Regions from separate parts of the Arthrobacter sp. Z5-13 genome, predicted to be linked through region 3. Evidence: predicted binding sites of a transcription regulator. Region 3 holds the regulator's gene; each other region holds the start of a gene.
The links. Region 3 encodes LexA, which represses DNA repair genes until DNA is damaged. Its sites were predicted from a motif close to TCGAACANNTGTTCGA; they were not measured.
Positions count from the first base shown of each region.

Region 1: the regulator LexA is predicted to act here: its motif matches at 2,238-2,253, upstream of M1E02_RS01060 (LexA family protein).
Region 2: the regulator LexA is predicted to act here: its motif matches at 6,847-6,862, upstream of M1E02_RS03335 (LysM peptidoglycan-binding domain-containing protein).

Region 1 covers NZ_CP096460.1:227,470-237,172, reverse strand. The annotation lists gene M1E02_RS01070 (ATP-binding cassette domain-containing protein) at 1-734, shown strand, start outside; gene M1E02_RS01065 (hypothetical protein) at 893-1,450, shown strand; cyclic di-AMP (ydaO/yuaA leader) riboswitch at 1,848-2,006, opposite strand; gene M1E02_RS01060 (LexA family protein) at 2,266-2,697, shown strand; gene M1E02_RS01055 (Y-family DNA polymerase) at 2,690-3,988, shown strand; gene M1E02_RS01050 (amidohydrolase) at 4,058-5,533, shown strand; gene M1E02_RS01045 (hypothetical protein) at 5,549-6,043, opposite strand; gene M1E02_RS01040 (uracil-DNA glycosylase family protein) at 6,240-6,857, shown strand; gene M1E02_RS01035 (class I SAM-dependent methyltransferase) at 6,905-7,552, shown strand; gene M1E02_RS01030 (CYTH domain-containing protein) at 7,559-7,780, opposite strand; gene M1E02_RS01025 (FadR/GntR family transcriptional regulator) at 8,218-8,940, shown strand; gene M1E02_RS01020 (asparaginase) at 8,962-9,703, shown strand, end outside.
Region 2 covers NZ_CP096460.1:713,234-722,936, reverse strand. The annotation lists gene M1E02_RS03370 (amino acid ABC transporter ATP-binding protein) at 1-64, shown strand, start outside; gene M1E02_RS03365 (Gfo/Idh/MocA family protein) at 64-1,131, shown strand; gene M1E02_RS03360 (NAD(P)/FAD-dependent oxidoreductase) at 1,217-2,341, shown strand; gene M1E02_RS03355 (serine hydrolase) at 2,673-3,611, shown strand; gene M1E02_RS03350 (HAD family hydrolase) at 3,595-4,248, opposite strand; gene M1E02_RS03345 (phosphotransferase) at 4,298-5,242, opposite strand; gene M1E02_RS03340 (SCO4226 family nickel-binding protein) at 5,352-5,600, shown strand; gene M1E02_RS03335 (LysM peptidoglycan-binding domain-containing protein) at 5,695-6,564, opposite strand; cyclic di-AMP (ydaO/yuaA leader) riboswitch at 6,569-6,747, opposite strand; gene M1E02_RS03330 (threonine/serine dehydratase) at 6,880-7,812, opposite strand; gene M1E02_RS03325 (hypothetical protein) at 7,852-8,373, shown strand; gene M1E02_RS03320 (hypothetical protein) at 8,652-9,125, shown strand; gene M1E02_RS03315 (TetR/AcrR family transcriptional regulator) at 9,277-9,703, opposite strand, start outside.
Region 3 covers NZ_CP096460.1:2,936,787-2,946,489, forward strand. The annotation lists gene hisH (imidazole glycerol phosphate synthase subunit HisH) at 1-192, opposite strand, end outside; gene hisB (imidazoleglycerol-phosphate dehydratase HisB) at 189-815, opposite strand; gene M1E02_RS13835 (histidinol-phosphate transaminase) at 877-1,995, opposite strand; gene M1E02_RS13840 (LysM peptidoglycan-binding domain-containing protein) at 2,086-2,649, opposite strand; gene lexA (transcriptional repressor LexA) at 3,012-3,761, shown strand; gene M1E02_RS13850 (ATP-dependent DNA helicase) at 3,776-5,842, opposite strand; gene hflX (GTPase HflX) at 5,835-7,403, opposite strand; gene M1E02_RS13860 (class I SAM-dependent methyltransferase) at 7,980-8,594, shown strand; gene dapF (diaminopimelate epimerase) at 8,575-9,519, opposite strand; gene miaA (tRNA (adenosine(37)-N6)-dimethylallyltransferase MiaA) at 9,613-9,703, opposite strand, start outside.

The sequences.
Region 1 (9,703 bases), 1.8 Mb from region 3:
AAGGCTCACGCCGCAGCAACCCCGCCACGTACACGGGTCTGCTCGAGCCGATCCGCAAGGCATTCGCGAAGGCCAATTCCGTCAAACCGGCGCTGTTCAGCTCCAACTCCGAGGGCGCGTGTCCCACCTGCAACGGCGCCGGTGTCATCTTTACCGAACTGGGCGTTATGGCCACCGTCGAGTCCACGTGTGAGGACTGTGAGGGCCGGAGGTTCCAGGCCTCGGTCCTTGAATACACGCTCGGCGGGCGGAATATCGCCGAGGTGTTGGCAATGTCGATGACAGAAGCGAACACGTTCTTCAGCGAAGGGGAAGCCCGTACTCCTGCCGCCCACAAGATCCTCGACCGGATCGTGGACGTCGGGCTCGGTTACCTCACCCTGGGCCAGCCACTCACCACCCTGTCCGGCGGCGAGCGCCAGCGCATCAAGCTGGCTACCCAGATGGCGGAAAAGGGCGATGTCTATATTCTCGACGAACCCACCACAGGTCTCCACCTCGCCGACGTCGAGAACCTCCTGGGCCTGCTCGACCGTCTGGTCGAGTCAGGCAAGTCCGTCATCGTCATTGAGCACCACCAGGCGGTAATGGCACACGCCGACTGGATCATCGACCTTGGTCCCGGCGCCGGGCACGACGGCGGCCGGATCGTCTTCCAGGGCACCCCCGCCGACCTTGTGGCAGCATGCTCCACGCTTACAGGCGAGCACCTGGCCGCCTACGTGGGGGCCTGATACAAAAGTCAGCCTTGCTGCTGGTGGAAGCCTCGGTGCCAGAGCGTGTTCAGGGCCGTTATCTCCTCGCCATCAGACCGTACAAGGACAGGCGGGTGCTGGCATAGGTAGTGGTGTCGCCTGTGCCATCCGCGGGGGCAGACCCAGTACCCGGCGACGTGCCCAGCAAAGGCGCAACAAGGCCGGTAATTGGCGTCAACGCCGTTGTGGGTGTCGGCGCGGTCGCCGGAGCGGGAGCGGGACCGGGAGCGGGACCGGAAGCCGGAGCGGGAGCTGGCGCCGCTGAAGGGACAGGCGGGTTCGAGGAAGAAGCCGGAGGCTGTGCGTTCACGGAACTGGCTGATGACGGCGGAGCCGCAGCGCTCGTCGCATCTGCTATTCCAGCCAACGTGGGTGCATCGAGCGGAAGGGGGAGGCTGCCAATATCGGGCAACCCATTGGCTTGCGGACTCACAGCAGCGGGGGCATCTGCGCCCGCGGCTGCCTGGGCAGGAGCGCCGCTGGTTGTTCCCGGGGACGTGGCCGAGACGGTTGGCTGGGGCGTGGCGGTTCCGGCGGTCGGACGGTTTCCCGACGTCGCTCGAGTCACCTTTGTTGGGCTGGCGGCCTCCTGGGCGGAACTTTCCTTGCCGAAGAAGGGCAGCTCTGTGGCCTGGCTGGCTGCTCCAACGCCAAGCAGGACAACAAACGCGCCGGCAACCATTGCAATCCTTTGACCCATGACACGAGCCGAACCGGCTTTTCTTAAGACGTCATCGGGCTGGGAGTTGAGTATGGCGGCTAGCTGAGGGCTGTGTGTGCTCCTCGGCCCGCTGCTTGGGGTGGCAGGCAGTGTGGCCGCTGAAGGCTTTTCAACTGCCAGACGCCGGGTCCTGCTCCGTCGCGTCGCTGCGGGTGCGGGAGGTACTTCGGCTATGGGCGCGGTTTCAGGAGCCGCAGGTACTTCGAAGGCCGGGCGCCTGTCCCTCCTTCGCCGCAGTGCTGTGGTGGCCGACGCCGTGGGAACCGGCGGGATGAGGGGTTCGGTGAGGGGTTCGGTGACGGGTGCCGCGGCTTCTGCACGATGCCGCCCGGCCCGCAAAGGGCGCGACTCTTCCAAGGAACGGGACATGATGGTTGCCTCTCAAACGCCTGCGAGGTTAGCTGTCGGGTTCGGAAGAGGTCAACCGGCCGGCACGTAAGACGTGACGGCTTCACCCCACGGGCCGCTGGGTAGCGGCCCGAAGACTCTGGGTCCCCCGTCTCTGCCTTAGTGTTGGGAGTCCGGGATGTGGCAGAGCTCGGCGTCAGCCCGGACGCGGCCCGATCCAGATGGGCCACCCCCAAACCGTACAGGAAAGCCTCCGTTAAAGTCACGTTTAGGTAACAGACGTAACATGTGTCCTTCTCACCCGGCCGCTCCCAACGATGCTTTCCGGCACCTACTGGATCCTGGATGCGGCGGACCAGGTCTTGATCCAGTTGGAAGAGCCTTTTTGTCCGACCTCGCAGTACACTGAATTATCGAACATATATTCGAAAAAGGTGTGTTGTGGGCGCTGTTGTAGGTCCTCGTGTGATAGCTGCCGGCAGCTCGCTGCTTACGGTGCTCATCTCCCCTGTCGCGGTGGCTGCCGGCTATCCCTCGCCCGCGCAGGACTACTTTGACGGCCGGATCGACCTCAACGAACATCTCATCAAGGACATCACCAGCACGTACGTGGTGAGGGTCTCAGGGAATTCCATGGAAGGTGCGGGCATCAGTGACGGTGACGAACTGATCGTTGATCGTGCCTTGGAACCCAAGGACGGTTCAGTGGTCGTCGCCGTGCTGGATGGCGAGCTGACCATCAAACGCCTCCGCTTCACACCGCGTGGCGTCCTGCTTCAGGCGGAAAATGCCAACTATCCGGACATCCGCGTAGCAGCACTATCTGACCTCGTCATCTGGGGCGTAGCGACGAGGTGCCTTCATCATGTCTAAGCCGGCACTGATGCACCGCATGCAGCAGATCGCCCACGTGGACGTGAACTGTTTTTATGCCTCGGCTGAGCGCGCCTTTGACCCATCATTGGAAGGCCGGCCGCTGATTGTGCTCTCCAACAACGACGGCTGTGCCGTTACCCGCTCACCAGAGGCCAAAGCACTGGGCATCCCCGTGGGAGAGCCTTGGTTCAAGATTGCACCCCGCGTCAAAGAGTGGGGCCTGGTAGCCAGGTCCAGTAACTATGAACTGTACGGCGATATCAGCGCACGCGTGATGGAACTCCTCAGCAGGTTCTCCGCCTGGCTGGAGGTCTACAGCATTGACGAGGCCTTCCTCGGCGTCAAGGGAAGCCCTGATGAGCTCCTCCGGCTCGGGTTGGAGATGAAGGCCGCCGTCCGCCGCAACGTGGGTGTGCCGGTGTGCGTCGGCATCGCAGGCACCAAGACCTTGGCCAAACTCGCGAATAAGTGGGCCAAGAACAACCCGGGCTTCAACGGCGTTTGCCTCTGGGATTCGCTCCCCCGTTCCCAGCGGGAAGCGCTGATGGGCCGGCTTTCGGTGATCGAGATCTGGGGAATCGCCTCACGTCTCACCAAACGACTGAACGCCATGGGAATCCAGTCGATCCTTGACCTCTCCAGAGCAGACCCCGTGATGATCCGGGACCGCTTCTCAGTGGTGGTGATGCGCACCGTCCTTGAGCTTCAGGGCACCCCGTGCATTCCGATGGAGGAGGAACGGATCGGCCGGGATCAGCTGATTTTCAGCAGATCCTTCTCCACGCCCATCACTACCGTCCATGAACTGCGCCAGGTCCTCAGTATCTATGGCCAGCAGGCCAGCGCCAGGCTTGCAAAGCACGGATTGCAGGCCAAGGTCCTCACCGCATTCGCCGCTACGTCGTACTACAACCCAAAGGACACTTCCTACCCCTCGGCCTGCATCAGTTTGCCCATGCCCACCGCCGATCCTGTGCTCCTGACCAGGGCCGCACATGCTCTCCTCCCGCAAATCCAGGAGGGAATCAAGTACGCGAAGGCGGGAATCATGGTGACCGATCTGCGCCCCTCCGGCAACCAACCACCGCTCTCTCCCTTCGAGAACCCGCACGAGGAACGCGGCATTGGCCCCCTCCTGGAGGATGTTGCCCGCCGCTACGGCCGGGGCTCCATCGGCCTGGGCCATGCCGGGATCAGGGGCGGGCCGGACTGGACCATGAAACGCGACATGATGTCCCCCCGCTACACCACACACTGGGACGAGCTCCCGCTCGTCAAGGCTGCCTAGATCCCGTGGCCGATGACGCCGGCAGGGGTGCACTTTGTTGCTTGCCCCAGCACGCCTAGCCTGTTGCATATGGTCCACCCCGCCGCAGCCGACCCGCCCGAAGTAGTTCTTGCCTCCATCCGCCAACCCGGCGATGCCCGGTCATCTGATATTCACATCGTTGACGGCGTGGTTTCGCGGATTTCACCAGCAGGAGACCGTCCCGCCGGCCCCACGGTTTTAGATTTCGACGGCGGCTACGCCATCCCCGGGCTTTGGGACGAACATGTCCACATGACTCAGTGGGCACTTGCCGCCCAGCGGCTGGACCTTTCCCGCGCAGAGTCGGCGAGGGACGCCGTCGAACTCCTCCGCCCCCACCTCGCCGGCGCGGAGCCCCGCACAACCATGGTCGGGGTCGGTTTCCGGGACGCCGTATGGGCTGACGCTCCCACATTGGAGATGCTCGACGCCGTCACCAAAGGCCAGCCGACGGCGCTCCTCAGCCACGACCTCCATTGTGTGTGGCTGAACAGCGCTGCTGCCGAACGCTATGGAGTTCAACTAAAGGCAGATGGCCTGGTGCGGGAAGACGCCGCCTTCGCCCTCACCCGTCAACTGGATCACCTGCCTGATCACCTGGTGGACGCCTGGGTGGCCGAAGCCGCAAGGAAGGCCGCATCCCGCGGGGTAGTGGGAATTGTGGACTTTGAAATGGCCTGGAACCGGGATGCCTGGATCAGACGCGAGGCGGCCGGATTTGATTCGCTGAGGGTCGACGTCGGTGTCTATGCCGAGCATCTTGAGCGCGCCGCGGGCCTGGGGCTCCGGACCGGGCAGGCGTTTCCTGGAAGTGGTCTGTTGCGGGTGGGACCGATGAAGGTACTCATCGACGGCTCCCTCAACACGCGCACCGCCTTCTGTGTGGATCCATACCCCCATGGCGGAAAGGGCGTCCTCACGGTGAGCGAAACCGAACTGCTCGCGCTGTTGGTGCGGGCGGGGGAGGCAGGGTTTGTTCCGGCAGTCCACGCCATCGGCGACGCCGCCAACAAGGTGGCGCTTGATGCGTTCGCGAATGCCGGCGTCTCCGGACGGATAGAACATGCCCAGTTTGTCCGGGAGCAGGACTTCGTCCGGTTCGCCGAACTGAATGTGACTGCCAGTGTCCAGCCCCTGCATGCCCTGGATGACCGGGATGCGGCAGATGCCAACTGGGCCGGTCACACTGACCGGGCCTTCCCCTTGCGCTCACTGCTGGAAGCGGGAGCCACTCTTGCGCTGGGATCTGATGCTCCGGTGGCGCCCTTGGATCCCTGGGCGGCAATGTCGGCGGCCGCCACAAGGTCCAGGCCTGACGGGCGGGAGCCCTGGCACCCAGAGCAGTCCATCACACGCGAAGAGGCTCTGGCATCCTCGGCCCGGGGACGGAAGCGGATCCGTGTAGGAGACCCGGCCGATATCGCAATACTCGACGGCGATCCGCTGGCTGTACCGGACCACGTTTTCGCCAGTATGCCCGTGGCGGCAACCGTTGTGGGCGGGAGATGCACCTATAACGGTTGAGGAATATTCAGTTCTTCACACCCGTGCCTGGACAAGGTTGGCGAAGGGAAGTCTGCCGTGAAGTGCATAAAAGGCTGCGTGGTACTCCGCCTCTGCCCGGTTTACGCGCTCCGGGGGCAGTTCTTTCCAGGCGACAAGCAGGGACTTGGAGTCGGCGAGCTGCCAGAGCAACCTTCCGTCCCAGTGCCCCGGAGGCTTCCCCTCCCCAAAATCCATTAGTTCCTGGATCTGCCTCCGCAGGCCACGGTTGCCCTTACTGCCGATGCCCGCCTTCCCCACATAAAGTATGTCGGCCTCGTCCACCCACTCGGAGGCAAGCTCGCCCGGCTTCAATGAAGGGTCCTTTTTCTTGAACCGGCCAGCCGTGCTCTTTGGGAGAAACACCGGCTCGAACCCTTCCGGAATCAACACAGCAAAGATGCCCGGACCTTGCGGAATTCTGTTTATTTCCAGATTCGAAAACGCCCGGAATCCAGTGAATCCATCGTCGATAAGCTTCTGTCTATCCATCTGACTGCCGTTCCTTCCACCCCTGTAAGGGCGTCTCTATCGACTGCCAACCGTACGCGCATCCCGCTGAAAGCAGGGCGGACACATTACGGCCATCACTGCTGCGCCAGAAAGTTTCCCGCCCACCAACCCCACGCCAGCGCGTAGAGTGGACCCAGACGCCTGATTCTGGACGCCGTGTGCTGAGGGAGAGATCGTGACGATTGACTGGGACGAAAAAAAGGCCCTGCTGCAGGAACCGAATATCGCGGCTGTAACGCAGCTTTGTGACGAACTCATGGCTAAGAGGCCAGGATCGGTTGTCCCGTACATCGACCCCGTCCACGACGAAGACGAATGCCGGATCGTCAGCCTGCAGACCAGCCCCGGACGGGGAACTGAGTCGGGTTTCATCTCCCACTTCAACGATGACGAAGCTGCCCGCCGGGCCACGTCCATCTATGAGCTGGCAGAACTGGATCCCCGGTATGTGATGCCCTGGAACGCCTACCCCTGGGTCCGCGACCCGGACCTGCCTTCCGCCCTCAACGTCCAGGAAAAAACGGATGGACTCAGGCCCTTCCGCCAGTTCCTGAAGATCAACAAGCGGGTATCAGCGATCATCGCCCACGGAGCTGACGCCAACACCTTCCTGACACTCTTCGAGAAGACCTACCACTCATCCCTGAAGAACCACGGCATCAAGATCTACAAGGCCACGGCACTGGGCGGCCGGGCGTTCGCGGTCTCCGAGACCAAGCAAGAGGAACTCCTCACCAAGAGCGTGGACATCTACAAAGACGCCATGCAGCGCGCAGGCATCCAGCACCTCTAGCTGACGCCCCCGCGGCAGCCCTGTCTCGAGGCCGGTACCCTATGGCCATGAACCTTTCCGAGGAGCTCGTCTCAGTTCAGTCGGCCTACGACACCGTCGCCGAGAGCTACTCGAAGGTTCTTCCTGACGCGAGTTTCGAAGCTCCGCTCGACCGGGCGATGATCAACGCCTTCGTGGAATACGTCAATACAGCGGACGTGAGTTCCGTCCTGGATGCTGGGTGCGGCGCCGCTCGGATGACAGGCTTGCTCACAGCTCAAGGAGCCCAGGTTTGTGGAGTTGACCTGTCGCCCGCGATGATCGAGATCGCCCAGAGCAAACACCCGGATCTTAAGTTCGACGTAGCCGAGCTCTCGAATCTTCCCGCCAAAGACGCCCAGTTCGGAGGGGTCTTTGCCTGGTACTCCATCATCCATACAGCACCCGACGAACTCCCGCGCGTGTTCGGTGAATTCTTCCGCGTCCTGGCTCCTGGCGGCTTTCTCCTGCTCGGCTTCCAGATTGGTGAGGGGCGGCGCCATATGGAAAACGCGTACGGCCATGAGGTATCGCTGGACGCTTTTCTGTTTACGCCCGAAGACATCACGTGCCTGTTAGCCCAAGGCGGGTTCGACGTCGTTGCGCAGATAGTGCGCGCTCCCGGCGAGTTCGAGCGGACGGGACAGGCCGTGCTGCTTGCCCGAAAGGGTCAGTGACCTGTGTTAAGACCGGAGTGGTGTGGCGGCGGCTCCGGCGAGGATGTCCAGGTACGCACCTTCAACGAGCGCGGAGTCCTCAATTCCGAGAACAGCAAGGAGCCGGTTGGCTTCTGAAACCGCGGCCTCGTATTTCAGCGTGTCATCGACGCCGACTTCGACTTCCAGGAACTCGCCCAGGCCGTCAACTCGGTCCAGATGCACCCGGGCCTGACCGATGCGGAACACAGTGCGGTGCTTTCGAATCCGCCCAACTTCCCATGGGCGTCAGTCAGGACTGACCGGAGTCCGTCTGGGTCCGCAGTTTCTGAATGGACGTAGAACGATGGCTTTGGGCCGGGTGCGTCGGCCCTCCTGTAGAAGATCAGCACGCCGTGGCCTTCACCGAGAACCCGAAGCTTGAGCCGGCCGTTCGGGCAGGAGAAGAAGGTGTCGTCCTGCACAACATGTGCGGGCTCCGCATCCGCCAAAGCTGCGACCGCCGGCAGCAGCTTCGCGAGACTTTCCACCCGCGCTTTTATTTCAATGTTCATTGGCATGACTCCACTAGACCATGCGGGGTCTGGCTGAGGCCGTGCTGCTCGCCCGCAAGGGCGTGCTTAACACTTTTGAACTTCTCGGCCAGGCATTGACAGCAAGCTGTGACCCGTGCCATATTTTCTCTTGTGAACCTGTCAGACAGCCGGACAGCAGGACAGCCTGCATCGGAAAGAGCCGCGAGCCGCCCCCTGGCGCGCCTTGGCGCTGCCGAAGCTGTGTTCAACGTTCTCCGCGAGGAAATCGAATCCGGCAAGCTCGAAGTCGGGGCCAAGCTCAGTTCTGAAGCAGCGCTTGCCCAGGAGTATGGCGTAAGCCGCTCCGTGGTTCGCGAAGCCCTACGCTCCTGCACAGCCCTCGGGCTCACCATGACCCGGACGGGCAAGGGGACATTCGTGATTGCCAACAGGGTGGCCGCTGACTTGGTTCTCGGCCAGTACTCCGCCCGGGACCTCACTGAGGCCAGGCCTCACATCGAAGTTCCTGCCGCTGGGCTTGCGGCCGAGCGCCGCACTGAGGAAGAACTCGAAAGCCTCCGCGACATTGTGGCCGCCATGGCATCCGAGGACGATCCCGAGGTCTGGGTCACCCTGGACTCCAGCTTTCATGCAGCAATCGCCCGCGCCAGTGGCAACAGGGTGTTTGAACGCGTTGTCGCGGACATCCGTGAAGCCCTGGCCAACCAGTCCGAAACCCTGAACATGGTGGCCGACCGCAAGCTCGCCTCAGATCGGGAACACGAAAGCATTCTTGGAGCCATCGAGGCCGGAAGTGCCACGGATGCCCAGGTAGCAATGCAGGCGCACCTCCACGCCGTCGGTGTCGCGCTCAACTCCATCCTCAACAAGTAACCCCCAAGACTCAAGGACTCCATGCTCTCCCCCGCCTTAGCCCAGCACGCCTCCGACCCGGCACAGTTCCTGCTGCCGCGGCACACTCCCCTCGCGGTCCTCACGCGCGGTGGCCTGGTTGAAGGCGTTCACTACGGTTCCCTCATCGCAACGGCTCCGGACGCCGGAATCTTGCTGGAGGCAGGCGACCCCCTGAAACCCTTTTACCCCCGTTCCTCCCTGAAGCCTCTGCAGGCAGTTGCCCTGGTCCGTGGCGGACTCAAGATCTCCCCTGAGCTGCTGGCCCTGACGGCTGCGAGCCACTCCGGTGCAGCCATCCACCGGGACGGCGCCCTGAGGATCCTCGAACTTCACGGGCTCACTCCGGACGCCCTGGAAAACACCACGGACCTTCCCTATGGCACGCCCGAGCGTGAGGAATGGCTTCGGCAAGGCGGCGAGCCAAGCCAACTGGCACAGAACTGCTCTGGAAAACACGCCGCCATGGCAGCCACTTGCGTGATCAACGGTTGGCCGGTCCGCGGCTACCTTGATCCGAGTCACCCCCTTCAGCAGCTTGTGGCCGATACCATCGGAGAACTCACTGGCGAGGAACCGGCAGGGATGAGTACCGATGGCTGTGGGACTCCCCTTTTCGCCCTGACCCTCCTGGGAATGGCCCGCGCATTCGGCCGGCTTGCTGCGGCGGCAACCGCCGCTGATGCCCAAGCCGAGGTGAAAGCCGAACCCGTAAACGGGAGCCCGGAAGCCGCCGTCGCCCATG
Region 2 (9,703 bases), 2.2 Mb from region 3:
GGCGGACCTCTTCGACCACCCCAAGAGCGAACGCCTTCAGCGCTTCCTCTCCGAGGTGCTGTAGTGACCTTTCCAAGCGCAAAAAATGACCGGCACGGCGATCCCGTGCGCACCGCCGTCGTTGGGTTTGGGATTTCGGGACGCGTCTTCCACGCCCCGCTTATCGCAGCCGATCCCCGGTACTCGCTGGACTTTATTGTCACGGCCGATCCCGAACGCTCCCGGCAGGCGAAAAGCAGCTATCCCGCTGCCGACGTCGTCACAACGGTTGAGGAGCTGTTCAACCGGGCCGGCGATCTGGATCTTGTTGTGCTGGCGACGCCGCCGGTGACGCACTTCGATCTGGCGGTTGAGGCCATCAACCGTGGACTGGACGTTGTTGTGGACAAGCCCTTTGTGCCCAACTCAGCACAAGGCGAGGAGCTCATCTCGCGGGCGGCGGAGGCTGGTGTCACGCTCACCGTCTTCCAGAACAGGCGCTGGGACGCCGACTTCCTCACGGTACGCAAACTCCTGGAGGAAGGGTCGCTGGGTGATGTGCGGACCTTCGAATCCCGCTTTGAATGGTGGCGGCCCGAAGGATTCGGGAACTGGCGGGACACCACCCCCGTTAGCGACGGCGGCGGCATCCTGCATGATCTCGGCGCCCACCTGATCGACCAGGCCATCCAGCTTTTTGGCCCCGTGGAGGAGAGCTACGGAGAAACCTCGTCGCACGGATCCCGCGAGCCGGGTAAGGGCGCGGACCAGGAGGCCTTCGTCTCTTTGCTGCACAGGTCCGGCGTCCGATCCCGCCTGTGGATGAACGGCGCGGCCGCCCAGGTTGGAGCCCGATTCCATCTCCTTGGGACCAAAGCCGGCTACACCAAGTGGGGCCTGGACGGACAGGAACCAGCCTTGGATGCCGGCGTCCGTCCCACCGATCCGCATTACGGCGTGGAACCCGAAAGCACTTGGGGCCGGCTTGGTGTTGACGGCTCAGAGGAGCAGGTGCGGCCCGAACGCGGCGCGTATCCGGAGTTCTACCGGATCCTGGGCGATGCGCTTAGGGGGCACGGACCCTTGCCCGTGGACCCCGCCGAATCAGTGCAAGCACTCCGGATCATCGAGAAAATCCACTCCCAGAGCTAGCCCCACACACCCGATTGCTTCCCTGGCCCCCTGGCCGGGCAGCTGCCCCCTGTTTATTTCCCAGTCTCAAGAAAGAGAGCCCGTTATGTCATCCGCTGTTTCCGCCAAGCACGTTGCCGTTATTGGCGGCGGAATCCTCGGCGTTTCCTCCGCAGTCCATCTGCTGCGTGCCGGTGCGGCCGTCACCCTCATCACCGAAAGCCAGTTGTGCAGCGAGGCGACCGGGAGGTCCCTCTCCTGGCTGAATTCCGCCGGGGAACGGTCGCGTCCGTACCATGAGCTGCGGCTGGCCGGCGTGGACCGCTACCGCACCCTTTTTGCCGCCGACCCCCACCGGGAATGGCTGCAGTTCGGCGGCGGGATCATGTGGAACGCCGAAGGCAAGTCCGCGTCCACCGAGGCCAGGCATGCCTACGAAAAGTCGATCGGCTACGACTCCAAGCTCCTCGAACCGGCTGTGATCGCATCCTTTACACCTGGTGTCGATGCTTCCGCCGTTCCGGAAAATGCCATCTTCAATCCAGGTGAGGGCTGGGTCAGCCTGCCCGATCTGGTGGACTTCCTCATGGACGAATTCCAGGAACGCGGTGGCAAACTGGTCACTAACGCCGGAAAAGCGTCAGTGGTTCTCACCGACGGCGTGGCCAGCGGTGTGACCACGGCCGACGGCGAAACCTATGGAGCGGACGCCGTTCTGGTTGCGTGCGGAGCGGCGACGCCCGCAGTTGTGGCGCCTCTCGGCGTCGAGATCCCGAACGCTTCCCCGATCGCCATGCTGGTTGTGACCAAGCCCGTAGAGCACTCCCTTTCCGCGGTGCTGAATACCCCGCGCGCGGCAGTCCGTCCCAACCCGGGCGGAACCCTCGCCTTGGATCACGACTGGTACGAGGAACACATCACCGAATTCGAGGACGGCAGCTTCACCATTCCGGAAGAAGTGGTGCAGGAACTGGCCGATGAAGCCTCCAAGCTGGTGGCCGGAAACCCTGAGCTGAAGCCTGCCTCCTGGAAGATCGGCCGTAAACCGATTCCGGGCGACGGCGAGCCGGTGTTCGGTGAACTCGAGAAGGCCCCCGGCTGCTTCGTGGCCTTCACCCACTCCGGAGCAACCCTTGGCCTGATCGCCGGTGAATTGATGGCCGACGAGATCGTGTCGGGCAAAAAACACCCGATGCTGGCCACATTCCGCCCGGAGCGCTTCAACAACTAGGCGCTTCAGCAAGATTTCACCATAAGCAGGGTCTCAGCAAAAGGCAGGAGTCAAAGGCTCCGTCAGCAGGAGTGCCGCCCGCATCCGATGTATTGGGGGGATGCGTGCGGCACTCCCATTTCTCATAAAAGCGGCCTTGCCCCGCTTGAGCGGCCCGGGGCAGGGCAGCTCAAGCGGGGCAAGGCCGCCAGTGCGGAGCAGGGCATGAACGTTCATGGACAACGGCTGGTGCCGGGGCTACATTCGATGGAATAGACGCCTCCCATCGACGTCCACGTTGAATCCGCTGATGCAGCCGGCGGTCCCTGTCGGTTGGGGTGGAGGGACCGGGATGACTTCATCAGCCCCCTCAAATACAAGCGGCAGGCGGCCGGGGACGGCGCCCCGCAGAGCAATGACGCGCCTGGTGGTGATCTGGACAATCACGACGGTCATTATCCTGATTACCCTTGTTTTGGCCGCTATTCGTTCGTCTCCCGACGGTCCGGGCCCCCTCCCCTTGCCAAACCAAGCCGGCGCCCGTGACTTTGACGCCGGTAACCCGTTGCCGCCGGAAACCTCACCGCAAGGGCAACAGCCGCCAGGCATGACAGAGGAACTGGATGACGCGATTCAGCAGATCATCGCTGCAAACGGGGATTTCAGGATCGGCGTCGCCCTGGCAGACGTGCAGAGGGGGGAAGTGCGCCTGTATGGCGATGTGTCCGCGTATTTGGCAGCCAGCACTGCCAAGGTCCTCACGGCCGTTGCCTACTACCGGCTCGTGGAAACCGGGAATCTCAGGCTGGATGAACCGCTTGGCAACTACACCGCCGCCTTCCAACTGGAGGCCATGATCAACTCCAGCAGCGACGATTCATGGCTGCTTCTCATGGACGCGATCGGCTTCCCCCGGCTCATCGGGTATGCGGCCTCCATCGGGATCAGCTACGACCCCACCCAAAATCTCCTGACGCCCATGGAAATGGCCATCTTGTTGATGAGGCTGTATTCAGGGGAGCTGATCAATCCGGAGCACACTGCGCAGCTTCTGGGCTACATGCAGCAAACCAACAACGAAGAACTGATCCCTGCCGCTGTTCCGGCCGGCATAACCGTCCACCACAAGTACGGCATCGTGGACCAGTTCATGCACGACGTCGGTATCCTCGCCTCAGGCGGTACCGCCTATTCACTGGCGATCTTCACCGAGAACCCGTTCGGCAAGCAAGGCAGAATCGATGTCATCCAACAGTTGACGCGCGAGATCTGTCTCAGCGTGTTTGAGTAGGCGTGACAATGGCGTCCATGACCGCAGCGGCCGTTCTGCCTGACAGGGAAGGCGGTTCCAGACCGGGAGGCCAGTCCCGCCCGCGGGATACCCAGCCGGTTGCCAGACCCACGCCGCGGCCACCGGAGATGTCAGCCGTGGGGTGGTCGCCCACCATCCAACTCCCGGCGAGCCCCACGCCCACACGTTCCGCAGCAAGGTGGAAGATACGCGGATCCGGCTTCTTCACACCTTCAGCTTCGGAAATCACCACGGCGTCTACGTACTTCTCCAGTCCGATGGTCTTGACCTTGAGCATTTGCTGGCTCACGGTTCCATTGGTGAGGACGCCTATCTTCCATCCATGATTTCGGGCGTTGTCCAAGGCAGCAGCCGTGGCGGAGTCAAGGACCATGGCGCCAACATGCTCGTACAGGAGCAGCTCAATCAGGGCCGGGATCCCATAACTTGTCTTGAATCGGGCCTTGACGGCGGTGGCAAGCGATTCACGGGGTTGATACCCATCACCGTCTGACTCAATGAGCCATGCAACGTCCGCCGCCGACCCGCCGACGTCCCGCACGAACTCAGCCGCCCACTGGTTGAAGGCAAATGCCCTGTCCACCAGCGTGTTGTCCAGGTCCACCAGCAGCAGCATTGGGAAATTCAACGCAGATTTCCCGGGCCCTGCCCCGTCCAGCACAGGATTACCCCACGCAGGCGCGCTGTTGGAGCCACGCGATGACAGCGTCGCCTTGCTGCTGCTGGAAGGCGCGGAGGGTGGGAAGCCCAGGGGGCGGCGGTTGGCGGGCGGCATCAATAAAATAAGCTCCGAGTCCGGACAGGACCCCGTCCACACTGCTTGGCAGAACCTCCGAAAAGACCGGATGGGAAGACAGCACCGACTCAACATCAAAGTCCGCATCAAACAGCCGCGCATTGATCAGCAGCGACAACCCGTCTATCCAGCCGGCACCGATACAAGCCCAGGGCCAATCGACCAGGACAGCCTTGTTGTCGCCGGTGATCAGGATGTTGTCAGCCCGGATATCTGTGTGCACCAGGCTGCTGCCGCCGAGGTCCTTCAGGCCTTGCGCAGCCAATGTTTCGAGGGCATCCAGGTTCTCGAGGATCCAGGGGTCGCAGCTTTCGGGACGATCCTCCCTCACACGTGCCCAGCCGCCGTACGCCTCACGAAGCTCGTGTTCAAGGAATGGCAGATGCGCCAGGGATTGAGGAACCGGGGTGCCGGCCAGATCCAGCAAAGCATCCAGCACAATGGTCAGTTCGGCCAAGGACCAAGGGAGATCCGGAGCACGTCCTTCAACATCAGCCAGTATGAGGGCAACCCATTCGCCGTCGTCGAACGTTCCAATCAACGCGGGTGACGGTACCTCGGGAGGTAGGCCGGGGGTATTGGCCGCCTCTTTCCGATGGATGGCGGGGGAATGCTCGTTCAGGACTGTGCCAACAGCTTTGACAAAGACCCGTTGCCCCGAAGCGGTTCGCAACCTGTCGGCAGTGCCAGGGGAGAACCCACCCTGCTGGCGGCTCCATTCCTCTACCGGAGATCCCAGGATCTCTTCGATGCCGGCCCTCACGTGTCCCGGCAAATCGGGCCAGGCGATGCGGGTACTCCACTGCGGTTGCATGGGCTCATTATTCCCCACGAGAGCGCTATTGACCGTGTAACGCCAGAGGCCTACCGTCTCCCTTAACTCCATACTGCAACCCATGCAGGCCCTACCTAAGGAGAGAGCTATGCCGGAATTTATGGATGTTCACCACAACATGAAGGGCCTAAGCCGGGAGGACCTCCAGGCAGCCCATGCAGCTGATCTGGCCATCCAGGCCGAGGAAAACGTCAATTTCAAGAACGCCTGGGCCGACCCCGAAGCCGGCGTTATTTATTGCCTGTCCGAGGCCCCATCAGCCGAAGCTGTACAGCGGATCCACGAACGGACAGGCCACCGCGCAGACGAAGTTCACGAGTTGCCGCTGAAAGTGTGAAACGCAGCTGACACTCTTGGAGTCAGAGGGCGGCAGGTACCGGATCTCCCGGCACCTGCCGCTTCCCTTTGTCTGCGCTTCGGTAGAGGCCGGACTAGGCGACCCGCACAAAGGAATAGCCCGAGAGCCATGACAACGGATGGACCAGCGTGGCATTGACATAGTTCATGCCGCTGCTGACAACTTGTCCGTTGCCTGCGTAGATCCCGATGTGCCCGGAGGTGATGACCAGATCACCGGGTGCCGGAGTTCCAACCACCGTTCCGTACTGGAAGAACTGGGTCGGTGCGAGGTCTCCCACGCTCTTGCCGATGGACCGCAGGGCACGCTCCACCAGAATGGTGCAATCCTGGGTTGCGCCGATCTGGGCATAGGCGGAAGCGAGCAATGCTGCACCAGTGCCGCTTGCCGCAACGGGTGCCGGAGCGGGGGCGGGTGCCGGTGCCGGAGCCGGAGCCGTAACCGGCCTGATGGAGGTCGATGCCAGCGCCACGGTGGGTGCAGCTGCCTGTCCCCCTGCCGGGATCCGGATCTGGTTGCCGGGGTAGATGATGGACGTCATGGCCAGGTTGTTGGCGGCCAGGACAGAATTCAGGCTTACGCCGTAACGTGCCGAAATTGCGCCGAGCGTGTCGCCGGAAACCACTGTGTGGACCCGTCCTGCAGCCGGAACAGCGGCCGGGGCAACCGCTGGGGCGGGAGCGACTGCTGCTGCCTGTACCGGTGCCGGGGCCGGGGCCTGGGCAGCGGCACCGACAGTGGCGCCGGTAGAACCATCCGGTGCGTGTGCTCCAGCATGGGCAGGAGCGCCGACTCCGAAAAGAAGGCCTGATGCGGCGGCGATGATGAGTGCCGGCCTGCCCAGCGATAGAGCGTGGGATTTAGCCGAAGTGGACAACCCGCTCATGACGGTTGAGCGGGCAGGGGTGGCACGATGGCGCGCCAAAATGGACTTTTGTGACATGGTGTTTTTGCCTCTCCCATGCCTGCGGGGTGAGCTGTCGGGTTCGGATGGGAGTTCACCCGGCCGGTCCACACCGCCAAAGGGCGGGGCAAAGCGGCTTAACCCCTAGGACCTGACAAGAGGTCCGAGTGGAATCGTGGTTCCCCCGTCCCTGCCGCTGAAAAAATGCGGACGAATCCCCGTCAGCGGCAGGGTTCGGCATACTGACGCGGGAATGCCCCGGCTGGAGCCGTGGGCACCACAAGAGAGTAGCTTCTGCTCCTACCAGATGTCACGTTTCAGTAACAAAACTTTTCGACACGTTAAATAGACGTGCTAAACGGTGGCGGGATCTGTATTGGAGCCACAGAGTACGACGACGACCCGCTCACCTTCGGAAGGGACGTACGCACCACAGTGGAGCGCGGCGAATGCGGCAGCGGCGCCATGCTCCACGATGATGCGGTAGTGCTCCCATAACCAGGTACGGGCGGTGACGATGTCGTCGTCGGAAACCAAGAGGCTTGCTACCCCGGTACGGGACGCCACGGCAAAGGCGATCTCTCCTATCCGGCGTGCTCCCAGGGCGTCAGCCGCTATCCCCGAGACAGCAACATCAACGGGCTCCCCCGCCTGGAGCGCAGCAGAAAGAGTGGGGGCTGTATAAGGCTCCACGGCCACAACCTTGGCCTGGCCTTCCACCGCTGCGGCCACTCCCGCCATCAGTCCTCCGCCGCCCACGGCCACCACAACAGTGTCCACGTCCTTGAGTTGTTCCAGCAGTTCAGAACCAACAGTGCCGGCCCCCGCGGCGATCTCCGGCTGGTCGTAGGCATGGCAATAGACAGCCCCGGTCTCAGCGGCATACTTGATGGCGGCCTCATAGGCTTCCGCATATTCTGCTCCGCCCTGGACCACGGTTGCTCCTGTTGTCACGAGCTTGCTGACTTTTACGGGCGGGGCGTTCTCCGGGACATAAACAGACGCAGCGACTCCAAGCTGGCCTGCAGCATACGCATTGGCAAGTCCCGCGTTCCCGCCGGAAGCGACGACGATACCTACGTCGGGATTCAACTCCCCACGTTCGTTGGAGGCAAGAATGCGATTGAAAGCACCTCTGGCCTTGAACGTGCCGGTGTGCTGCATGAACTCACATTTGAGCCACACGTCGCCCGCGAAAGTTCCCGGGTCAAGTTGGATCAGGGGCGTGCGTCGGACCTTATCGGCGATTCTTGCGGAGGCTTCGTTGACGTCTGCGCGGCTGATCATGCTGACAATCGTAGGGGCACCCAGTAGATTCAGGCGCAGATGACTGCACCCAGCGCAGGAGGGATTCCCGTGGCAGAGGACTTCAATCGTCAGAGCCCGCGGTACGGATGGCTGGCCGGGCCCGCGACCGTCTCCCTGGGGGCAATTGCGCACGTGATCTCCGGGGGCCAGAACCTTGGACCGTTGATTCTCCTGGCACTGACGGCCTTGATCAGCTTGGCCGCAACCTTGCTGGGCGGGCTCTTGGCTTCCGGATGGTCATTGCTGGTGTTTTGCGGGCTGATCCAACAGCTACTGCACCTTGCTTTCGACTTTTTCGGCTCCGTGCCTGGCGGCGTCTCGCCTCGCCACGGACATGATGGTGGCGTGGACTGGAAGCTGCCTGAGCTCTCCCCCGAAGCTGCATCCCCACATTCCGGTGAACTGATGGTGGATAGCCATGTGGCAGCAGCGCTTTTGGCAGCCCTCTTCTTGTCCCGGCTCCAGTCCCATTCCAAAAGCGGCGAATCGGAGCGCTCAAGATCCCTCAAGAAACCCAACGATCCAATCACCTCGGACTGACTTCCGCTCAGGGTCCTGCGGGATCGTGAACGTGAGGGTTTGCGCAGGATTTCCACGGCCTAAGGCAAGCTCAGGCAATCTTTCCTCAAGATCTTCCGCGGCTTCGCAGATTCTCAAGTTTCGGATTTTTCCGCTGTTAGCGTGTCTTCTGTCGAGGCGGTTGAACACATCACCCGCCAGGCCTCACTCACGATCTTTCAGTCATCCGGTTCTTCGGGAGCTGTAATTCTCGCGAGTCTTCCAAACCATTCACTTCTCATCGCCCTTGGAGTTCCGTCATGCGCAAAAACTCGAAAAAGACTGCCGCCGCAGCAGCCACCGCCGTCGTCCTCCTTTCCGGAGCCGGCGTGGCCTATGCCTTCTGGTCCGCGGGAGGCTCGGGAACGGGAACCGCCACCACCGCCACCAATGTGCCTATTACCGCTGTGCAGACCAGTGTCGTTTCCGGCTTGCAGCCCGGCGGTGCCGCACAGGCGTTGAGCGGTAATTTCACTAACGGCAACACCAGCCCGGTGTATGTTTCGAGCGTCACGGCCAGCATCTCCAGCGTCACCGTCAACGGCGTGGTTGCCGTTGGCTGCGACGCCTCCGACTACATCATCGCCAATGCCGCCATGACAGTGGGCGCTGAGATCCCCGCCGGCACTGCCAAGGGCGCTTGGACCGGAGCCACCATCACCTTCAATAACAAGGCCACCAACCAGGACGCATGCAAAGGCGCCACGGTGAACCTCGCCTACGCCATCAGCTAATTCCCTTTTTTACACGTCGACGGCGGGAATCGCCCCCATGTACTGGATCAAGCTCGTGCGATCCGCGGATACCTTCACTGGCTACACAGCACCGGACGTATCCGGCACCGCGGTCCAGTAGTCAGGGGTTCGCTAGCCAGGGGTTCGGTAGTTAGGTGGCAGCTGGATCCGCCGACAGCCCGATATCCGTCGGGGCACCCAGTGCGATGAGCCGATCCCTGATCCCGCTGCGCGCCAGTGAGTATCCACGCGATGTGCGGTGCAGCAGGGAGGTCATGTTCGCGGCATCCAGCATGGCGCCGATCTCGAATGCGAGCACCTCCGCGGCGTTGGTCCGGCCTGCCAGGCCGGGCAATTCCGGCTCAGCTTCGTGCACTGCCCGGGTCAGGAACGCCAGCCATTCCTCGTCGATCCGCGCCAGAAGCTCACGGGCGGCGTCGTCCTTTGCCGAGGCGTCCGCCCCGACGGCACGGAAAAAGCATCCGCCCGCGAATACCCGCCCCTCGGAATAATCCAGCCACAGCTCAACAAGGCCGATGAGTCTGCGGAGTCCGCGAGGGCGGGCCAGCGCCGGGGTG
Region 3 (9,703 bases):
GTTGAGGACGTCCTGTGGCTTGGAGCTGAGGATCACTTCGGCCCCGGCACGCTCCAGCGCCCGGACAGCAGAGCGGACATTGCCCGACCCGTAGTCCAGGACCGTAACGGTGGGCTTACCCTCCGGCGAAGCGGGTTTGGCGGTGGCCTCCGGATCGACGATCGCGCCGTCCTGGATGAGCTTTCCGGTCACAATGCCCCTTTGGTTGATGGGATTCCGTCCACGCGCGGATCGGTTTCCACTGCCGCGCGCAGTGCCCGGGCGAACGCCTTGAACTGTGCCTCCACAATGTGGTGGGGATCCCTGCCGGCCAAAACGTTCATGTGAAGGCATATTCCCGCGTGCAGGGTGATGGCTTCGAAGACATGGCGGGTGAGTGAACCCGTAAAGTGCCCGCCAATGAGGTGGTATTCCTGGCCGGCAGGTTCGCCGCCGTGCACCAGATAGGGCCTTCCGGAGACGTCCACTACCGCGTGTGCGAGTGCTTCATCAAGGGGAACAGTGGCTTCTCCAAAGCGGCGGATGCCTGCCTTGTTACCCAACGCCACTTTCAGGACTTCACCAAAGGTGATGGCGACGTCTTCCACAGTGTGGTGGACGTCGATGTGGGTGTCACCGGTGGCCTTGACCGTGATATCGATCAGCGAGTGCTTGCAGAGCGCCGTGAGCATGTGATCGTAAAAAGGAACCGAGGTATCGATGTCCGACACTCCCGTTCCGTCCAGATTGATCTCGACCAGCACGGACGATTCACTGGTGGCGCGCTCCATGCGCGCAGTCCGTGCCGCGCCAGCAATGGATCCGGTGTTGCTCATGGTGATGTGTCCTTTGGAAGAAGGGCCTCAAAGCCTGCGGCTTCTGGGTCTTGGTTCAAGTTTAGGCCGGTACTGCGGATTGCCCTGTCAGGATGCGCTCCAGAGCCTCAAGGAATGCTGTGGTCTCAGCCTCGGTTCCCGCCGTAACCCTCAGGTGCCCTGGGATGCCGACGTCGCGAATCAGGACTCCGCAGTCAAGAAGTGCTTGCCAGACTGCGTGCGGATTCTCCAGTCCCCCGAAGAAAACGAAGTTGGAATCAGAGGCGGCGGGCTTCAGGCCCATTCGAGTGAGCTCCGAGACGATCCTGTCCCGTTGCGCCTTGATGTCCTCAACATCAGCCATCAAAGCTTCCCTGTGCTGGAGCGCTGCGAGAGCCGTCGCCTGGGTGACCGCTGACAGATGGTAGGGCAAGCGGACCAGGCGAAGGGCATCAGTGACCTCCGGTGCTGCCGCCATGTAGCCCAGCCGGGCACCGGCCAGGGCAAACGCTTTGCTCATAGTCCGCGTCACTATCAGGCGTTCCCGTCCGGGGAGCAACGTCAGTGCACTGGGAGTACCGTCGTGTGCAAACTCGTGATAAGCCTCATCCACGATAACAACGGTTTGGCTCTGCTCTCCTGCTTCATAGACAGCCTTCACAACATCCAGCCCCAGGCCGGTACCTGTGGGGTTGTTGGGCGAACTCAGGAACACTATGTTCGGCTGCCGCTCCCGGACCTGTTCGGCGGCATATTCTGCGCTGAGCCCGTAGCCCGCAGCGCGCAGGCCCGTGACATATTCGGTATCAGTACCGCTGGCAAGCAACGGGTACATGGAGTACGTGGGGGGAAAGCCCATTGCCGTCCTGCCAGGTCCGCCAAAAGCCTGCAGCGTCTGTTGCAGCACTTCATTGGAGCCATTGGCAGCCCAAATGTTTTCAGCCCCAAGCCCATGCCCCAGGTATTCAGCCAACGCTGAGCGGAGCTCACTGAACTCCCGGTCGGGATACCGGTTCAGGCCGGCGGCGGCGGCTGTGACAGCCTCCGAAATTGCCTTCAGGACATCCTCAGGCACGCCATGGGTATTTTCATTGACATTGAGCAGGATGGGCACATCCAGTTGCGGCGCACCGTAAGGCGTCAGGCCCCGGAGATTGTCGCGGAGTGGCAGTCGATTCAGGCGCGCTAGCTGGTCAGTCACCAGAACAGTTTAAGTGCCCGATGCCGGGGCCGGAAAACTGTGACGCCCACGGGGATTGCGGGAAGTCGACAACAGGGCCCACGCAAAGGCTCATGCGGACGGGACAAAGAGCTGCTGTCCCGGGCTGACCGCTCCGCCGTCGAGGTTATTCAACTGCACGATGTCTGCCACCACATCCCGCGGATCGCGTTCAGGCGCAACGGTGCCGGCTATCGCCCACAAGGATTGCCCCTGCTGCACGGTGACGGTCACAGTGCGGGTCAGGGAGAGCTCTGAGACGGTGTCCGCCGCCTTGGCCGGAGACGTAAGGAACCCTGAGAGCGACATCAGGAAGGCGGTGAGCAGCATAAGGGGCAAGACCACCAGGACAATCCACCCGCGCCGGGTAAGCCGCAACGGCGCCTGCACCCGGCTATGGGTTGCGCCCTCGGCGCCGGCACCCTCGTAGGCACGCACTCCTTCGTAGGCACTGGTTTCGTCGCTGGCCCATGCTTCCCGACCGGGACGGACCACTCCGTACTCAAACGACGCGGCTGCCTCCTGCCAGGCACCGGCGTGATGCGCGACGGCGGAAGTGCACAGCGTCTTCTCCGATTGAGGCTCCCCGGAAACCGATTGCGGAAAGAACTCGTGGAACGCAGATGTAGCTGACATGACCGTCCTCCTGGACCCTACTGTGCTGCCCGTTGTGTTCGTTGATTGCAAGAAATTCACTTGCCCACGGCCTCCACTTTCGAACGTTTGAACGGATGTGGTGACCGGAGCCGGCAAATTAGGAAGCTGACTAGAACACATATTCGAACCTTACTGTGTAAGTTTTAGCATCTATGATCGAACATTGTCGAGACTCACTAGAACAAATGTTTGAAAAACTCTCTTGGCTGGCCTACGTTTGATCAAAGAAAGATCGATCAGGACAACCACATCTGCAGTTGATCAGCAGGGTCTGACATTCAGGCAGAACATTCCGGCGGCTGCCGCTCAGCGGCCGGAAAAATGGAAAGGCGTTGGCGAAAATGGCAGCACAAGCCGCGGGCAGCAAGGCCACCCCAAGGGCCTCGCAGACTGCCCGAACGCCCAAGGGGCTCACCCTTCGCCAAAAGAGGATCCTGGAGACCATTCAGCGATCAGTGAACGACAACGGCTATCCGCCGTCCATGCGCGAAATCGGGGACACGGTGGGCCTTGCGAGTTTGTCCAGCGTCACCCATCAGCTCTCGCAGCTTGAGAAACTCGGTTACCTGCGTCGGGATCCAAAGCGTCCGCGGGCAATGGAAGTTTTGATGCCGCTGACCCTGGAAGAAGGCGGAACCGAGCCTGCCCGGCCGGAAAAGCCAACCCGGCTCCGGAGTGTTGGCCGTCAGCCGGTGACGGAACTGGCCGGCGCAACAGATACCGCTATGGTTCCCCTCGTCGGGCGTATCGCCGCAGGCGGGCCTATTCTCGCCGAGCAACTGGTTGAGGAGTTCATGCCGCTCCCCCGCCAGCTCGTTGGACACGGCGAGCTGTTCATGCTCAAGGTTGCCGGCGACTCAATGATTGATGCCGCCATCTGTGACGGCGATTGGGTGGTTGTGCGCCGCCAAAGCGATGCTGTCAACGGCGATATCGTGGCCGCGCTCTTGGACGATGAAGCCACCGTCAAGACCTTCCGGCAGCGGGACGGTCACACATGGCTGCTCCCACAGAACACCCAGTACGAGCCAATCCTGGGCGATCATGCCACCATCATGGGCAAAGTGGTCTCGGTCCTGCGGTCCATCTAAGCCCTGCGGTCCATCTAGCTACTCGCCACCCGCGTTTCCTCGGCCAGGCGTTTCAATGCTGCCACCGCGATTGTGGGGTCTGTGGTGGGCCAGAATGGCGGAAGGGCAGCGCGCAGGAAGTTACCGTATCGCTCAGTCGACAATCGGGAATCCAGGACGGCCACAACCCCCTTGTCCCCCGTCGAGCGAATGAGGCGGCCGGCACCCTGGGCAAGCCGAATCGCGGCGTGGGTGGCAGAAACAGACATGAAGCCGTTGCCCCCTGCCTTTGCTACGGCACGGGACCGGGCGGTCATGAGGGGATCGTCAGGACGCGGAAAGGGAATTCTGTCGATCACCACCAGGCGGCACGAACCCCCCGGAACGTCCACTCCTTGCCACAGTGACATTGTGCCGAACAGGCAGGTGTCAGGCTCATCCGCAAACTGCCGGACCAGTGCGGTCATGGTCGAGTCCCCTTGGCAGAGAATGTTCACGTCGAGCCGCGGACGCAGGGCTTCCGCAGCTTCTTCCGCCGCGCGGCGCGAGGAGAACAGGCAAAGCGCCCCGCCCCCGGATGCAAGGATCAGCTTTTCGAGCTCATCGAGGGCCTCGGGTGAGGTTCCCCGGCCCGGCTTCGGCAGGTGACCCGCCACGTATAGAATCCCTTGTTTCGGATAGTCGAAAGGCGAGCCGACGTCGATTCCGGTCCAGCTCGGCGCACCTGGTCCTACGAGGCCCAATCCCCCCGCGGCAGGCTCAAAAGCGGAACCGATGGCCAGGGTCGCTGATGTCAGCACAACGGTGTGTCCCTCGAACAGGCCTTCGCGTAGCCGTCCGGCGACGCTCAGGGGCGCCACGTTGATCAAAGCCGGGGAATGGTCGTCCGGCGCTGAGTAACCTTGCTGCGGATCAAAGGTGCTGTTTCGCGAAATCCACACCACCTCGGCGTTTTCCCGTGCCGAGATCAGCCGTTCACACAGTTCCAGGATCACCAGGAGGCGTGAACGCGCCAGCTGCCGCCCGCCGTCGGCCGTGGTGGAACTGTCCCCCTTGGAATCGGAGAGCGCCGCACGGCATGCATCGCGGAGCTGGTCCACACAGTCGAGTTGTTCGTCGTTGAGCCCGCTGGGCAGCAGACCGCTGGGAATCCCTGCAATCGCGACTTCCAGGTTGGCAGCGGCAGAGTTGAGGGCTTCGACAGTTATGCCGGTGTGCTTGCGCGCTCCGGAGGCCGCCGCATGAACCATCGCCACAGAGAGTTGCCCGGAGACTGCCCCTGTAACGCGATCCTGAAGTTCATGGGCCTCGTCCACCACCACAACGTCGTACTCAGGGAGCACCGCCAGGCCCTCGAATGCGCTTACAGCGAGCATGGCGTGGTTGGTGACGACGACGTCGGCCTCTGCAGCGTTTTGACGGGCCAGTTCACTGAAGCACTCGGCTGCCATGGGGCATTTCTGGGCCCCGAGGCACTCCATGGACGTGACTGAAACCTGCCGCCAGGCACGGTCAGTCACGCCAGGCATCAGCTCGTCGCGGTCGCCGGTGTGGGTCTTGTCAGCCCATTCCCGCAGCCGGACCACTTCTTTGCCCAGTTGGGACAACGGACCACCCATGGCGGCTGCAAAGTGCGGCACGCTGGTATCTTCCCCCAGCGAGAACAACTGTCCCTCAGACGGCTCTTCGGATGGAAAACCGCCCTCAAGCTTGTGGCGGCAGACGTAGTTGGCGCGGCCCTTGACGAGTGCCACTTTCACAGGCCGGTCCAGCGCAGGGGTTAGCGTTTCCAGCAGCCTGGGCAAGTCCCTTCCCACAATCTGGGTCTGCAAAGCCAGTGTGGCGGTGGAGACAAGGGTGGGTTTGTCGCTGACCAGCGAGTGGGCGATGAGGGGAATGAGATAGGCGAGGGACTTGCCGGTCCCTGTTCCTGCCTGGACCAGCAGGTGGTCGCCGCTGTCTATTGCGCGCGCCACCTGCCGGGCCATTTCGTGCTGACCGGTGCGGCTCTCGCCGCCCATTCCGGAGACAGCCCGGTCGAGCAGTTCAAGCACAAACCGCTCACTGGCCGATGCATTCGCCTCCGGATCCGCTTCAGTCATTGGTGACGAAGGATTCCAGCTCAGCGGCAAGACCTTCGCGGACCATCACCACGGCACGTGTGCCGTGTTCATCGTGATCGAGGGTAAGGATTTCTGCGTCCGTTTCGTGCAGCTTGCTGATCAGGTCGCCCCGGTTGTAGGGGATGTGCAGTTCCAGTTTGACGCTTGGCCTTGGAATGGATTCGCTGATGGCTTTGAGCAGGTCGCTGATGCCCTGGCCTGTCCTGGCGGAAACCACCACGTGCCGGGGTTCGCGCTGCTTCAGCCGCTCCACCACGAACGGATCCGCGGCGTCCACCTTGTTCAGCACGATGATCTCCGGGACCTTGCGCGCATCCACTTCGCTGAATACAGCACGGACGGCGGCTATCTGGCCTTCCGGATCCGGGTGGGATGCATCCACCACGTGGAGGATGAGGTCGGAATCGGCCACTTCCTCCAACGTGGAGCGGAACGCTTCCACCAGCTGAGTGGGCAGTGAACGGACAAAACCCACGGTGTCGGCAAGGGTGTAGCCCAGCCCGTCTGCGGTCTCGGCCTTGCGGACCGTCGGGTCCAACGTGGCAAACAGCGCGTTCTCCACCAGGACACCGGCGTCGGTCAGTCTGTTCAGCAATGAGGACTTGCCGGCGTTGGTGTACCCGGCAATCGCAACAGAAGGGACAGCATTACGACGGCGGTTGGCCCGTTTGGTCTCCCTCGCAGGCTTCATGGCGGCGATTTCCCGCCGCAGTTTTGCCATCCGCGTCCGGATCCGTCGCCGATCCAGTTCGATCTTGGTTTCACCAGGACCACGCGAGCCCATCCCGGCCGCTGCCCCACCCACCTGGCCACCGGCCTGGCGGGACATGGATTCACCCCAACCACGCAGGCGCGGCAAGAGGTATTCGAGCTGGGCCAGCTCTACCTGGGCCTTGCCTTCCCGGCTCTTGGCATGCTGGGCAAAAATGTCGAGGATAAGCGCGGTACGGTCAATGACCTTGACCTTGACGATGTCTTCGAGACCGCGCCGCTGTGACGGAGCCAATTCGGCGTCGACAACAACTGTGTCCGCGCCCGTGGACATCACAATGTCCTTCAGTTCGAGGGCTTTGCCTGAGCCAAGGAAAGTTCCGGGATCTGGCTTGGCTCTGCGCTGGACGAGGCCGTCGAGTACTTCTGAGCCAGCGGTTTCTGCCAGCGCTGCCAGTTCCCGCAAGGAGTTCTCAGCATCCGCCAGGGTTCCTTCTGACCACAGCCCCGCCAGGACTACACGTTCGAGCCGGAGCTGCCGGTACTCGACTTCGGTAACGTCCTCAAGCTCGGTGGAGAGTCCCGCGGTCCGCCGCAGTGCGCGCCGTTCCTCGAGATCCTGCTGATCACCGTCGTAGCTGGTGTGCTCGTCGTCGAGCCCTGATATGGCCTGGGCCCTGCCGAAGACACCCTTGCTGTCATCGTCCGCCTTCCGGATATTCCTGGCCGGTACATCCTTGGCGAGAATCCGGTCAATTACAGCCTGGATCTCCTCAGGGGACATATCCTGCGCGGCTGAATCTGGTCCGGTGTTGTGCTGACTGGTCATGGTCTCCTTAAGCGGTTCTACATCTTCAGAATAGTGCCCTTTGCCGGGCTGTGGTGCTGTATTCGCGGTGGGCTGACGGCTATTGGTCAATTGTTCCTCCAGGTGGCCACGGCTGCGGTGCCGTGGCGGGCATGGTTGGGGACGTTCGTGGCTGGGGGCTCCCGCGGAAGCGGTCTGCCGGCCAGAGAGACTTCGGGTGGTGTTGTCAGATGCCTTGGTTGATCATGATGGACTCCATGGGGTTCGGGCACCCAGTTGATCTGCCAGTGGGATCATTCGCCTGCATCCGATAGACGTTGCCTCCGGCCGCCGACGGTGATCGGGTGGCGTGGTGTCGGGAGGGTTTGTCTATGGTTCATTGACTTTGAAAGCACTGGTGCTGAGCGCGCTAAGCGGAAGGAAGTTACCTGCATCGCTGCGGGACGATAAGCGGGCAGTCAGGCGGGCTATTATGCCAACTCGCCTGCGCCGGGCTGAATCGCCGCTACTCAAAGATCAAGAACATGGATTAAAGAATACCAGATGGGCCTACCCCCGGTTTCCCATCGAGCTGCAGGCCAACTAATCTGGCCAGTTATGGAGTCCGCACATTATTTCAGCGCCCAGCCGGCAGGGCCATTCACCCGCAAGCCGCTGACGGTCGAACTCGCCGGTGAGACGAGGAAGCTCCATACATCGTCGGGAATCTTCAGCCCCGAGGGTATTGACAAGGGGACGGCCGTTTTACTGGCCGAGGTACCAGCGCCGTCTCCGCAGGGAAACCTGCTTGATATCGGGTGCGGCTGGGGTCCAATCGCCCTGACCATGGCCCTGCGTGCACCCCATGCGAACGTCTACGCCGTAGACGTCAACGAGCGATGCGTGACCCTGACGAACGAAAACGCTGCCGCACTGGGTCTGGGAAATCTCCGGGCGAGCCTGCCGGACGAGGTAGACCCAGGAATCATCTTCGACACCATCTGGTCAAATCCCCCGATCCGGATCGGTAAGGACGAACTTCATTCGCTCCTGCTGCGATGGCTTCCCCGGCTCGCCCCTGGTGGCTCTGCCTGGCTGGTAGTCCAAAAAAACCTTGGATCCGATTCACTGCAGCGGTGGCTGGGAGCGGAGCTGGATTCATCCTTCACGGTGACCCGCGAGAGTACCTCGAAGTCCTTCCGGATCCTGAAGGTCAGGAAAGCGTCCCAGTAGCAACAATGACGGCGGGGCCGCTGAGCTCCACGTGCTCGCGCCCGTCTGGCCCGGGGAAGAACTTCACGCCCACTACGCCGCCGGGAACTCTAACGTTCCACGCATTCGGAGCGCCCTCGCCTGCCCAATGCCGGATCGCGACGGCTGCTGCGCAGGCGCCAGTCCCGCACGACTGCGTTTCGCCGACGCCCCGCTCGTGAACCCTCATCGTTATGGTTCCCACACCATCATGGACAAGGGGTTCGGACGGCACCACAAACTCGACGTTGGTGCCGTTCGGTGGAGTGGGATCTACATGGGGTGCGGTAAAAAGCTGCGTTGCCTCGAGCTCGGAAAGCTCTGCAAGGGCAACAACAGTATGCGGATTTCCCATGCTGACAGAGAGAGCGGGCCGGGCCACCTCGAGTCCGTGTGCGCTGACGAGCGAGTCCATTGCGCGGGCTGCTGCATCCTCGGGGAAGATGAATTCCCAAGGCCCCATGTCCACCGCATATCCCGAACCGCTGCGGACGATCACCTTCACGCCGCCGCGGGTCCCAATGGTCAATGAAGCTCCCTCGTCCAGGCTGACCAGTCCTTGTGCGATGAGGAAATGCACGAAAACACGCACCCCGTTGCCGCACATCTCGGACAGGGAGCCATCCCCGTTGCGGTAGTCCATAAACCATTCAGCGTCCGGATGATGGGCCAGCAGGTCCCGGCCTTCAGGAAGGAAACGTGATGGCACCGCGCGGATGAGGCCGTCGCCGCCGATTCCGCGGTGGCGATCGCACAGTTCGGCTACCTGTTCAGGCCCAATAGGCCAGGTGCCGGCCGGATCGGCGATCAGGACGAAGTCATTTCCCGTGCCATGACCCTTCGAGAACGACAAGCCGCTCAAGCCCTGGTGAGCATGTGCGGGGGTCTCTTCAAGGGTCTCATTCATGGTCCAAGGTTACCGTCTTGGTCCTGTTAGCCGGAAAACCTTCCGGCGAAGCCACTTCCCTGGAAACCCGACGGGAAACCCTCGGGATGTCCCTCATCGGCAGAAGGCTGCTGCCTTCTCCAACAGTGCAGGATCCTGCCAATCCAGCCAGGCAATCCTGGGATCCCCCCGGAACCACGTCAGC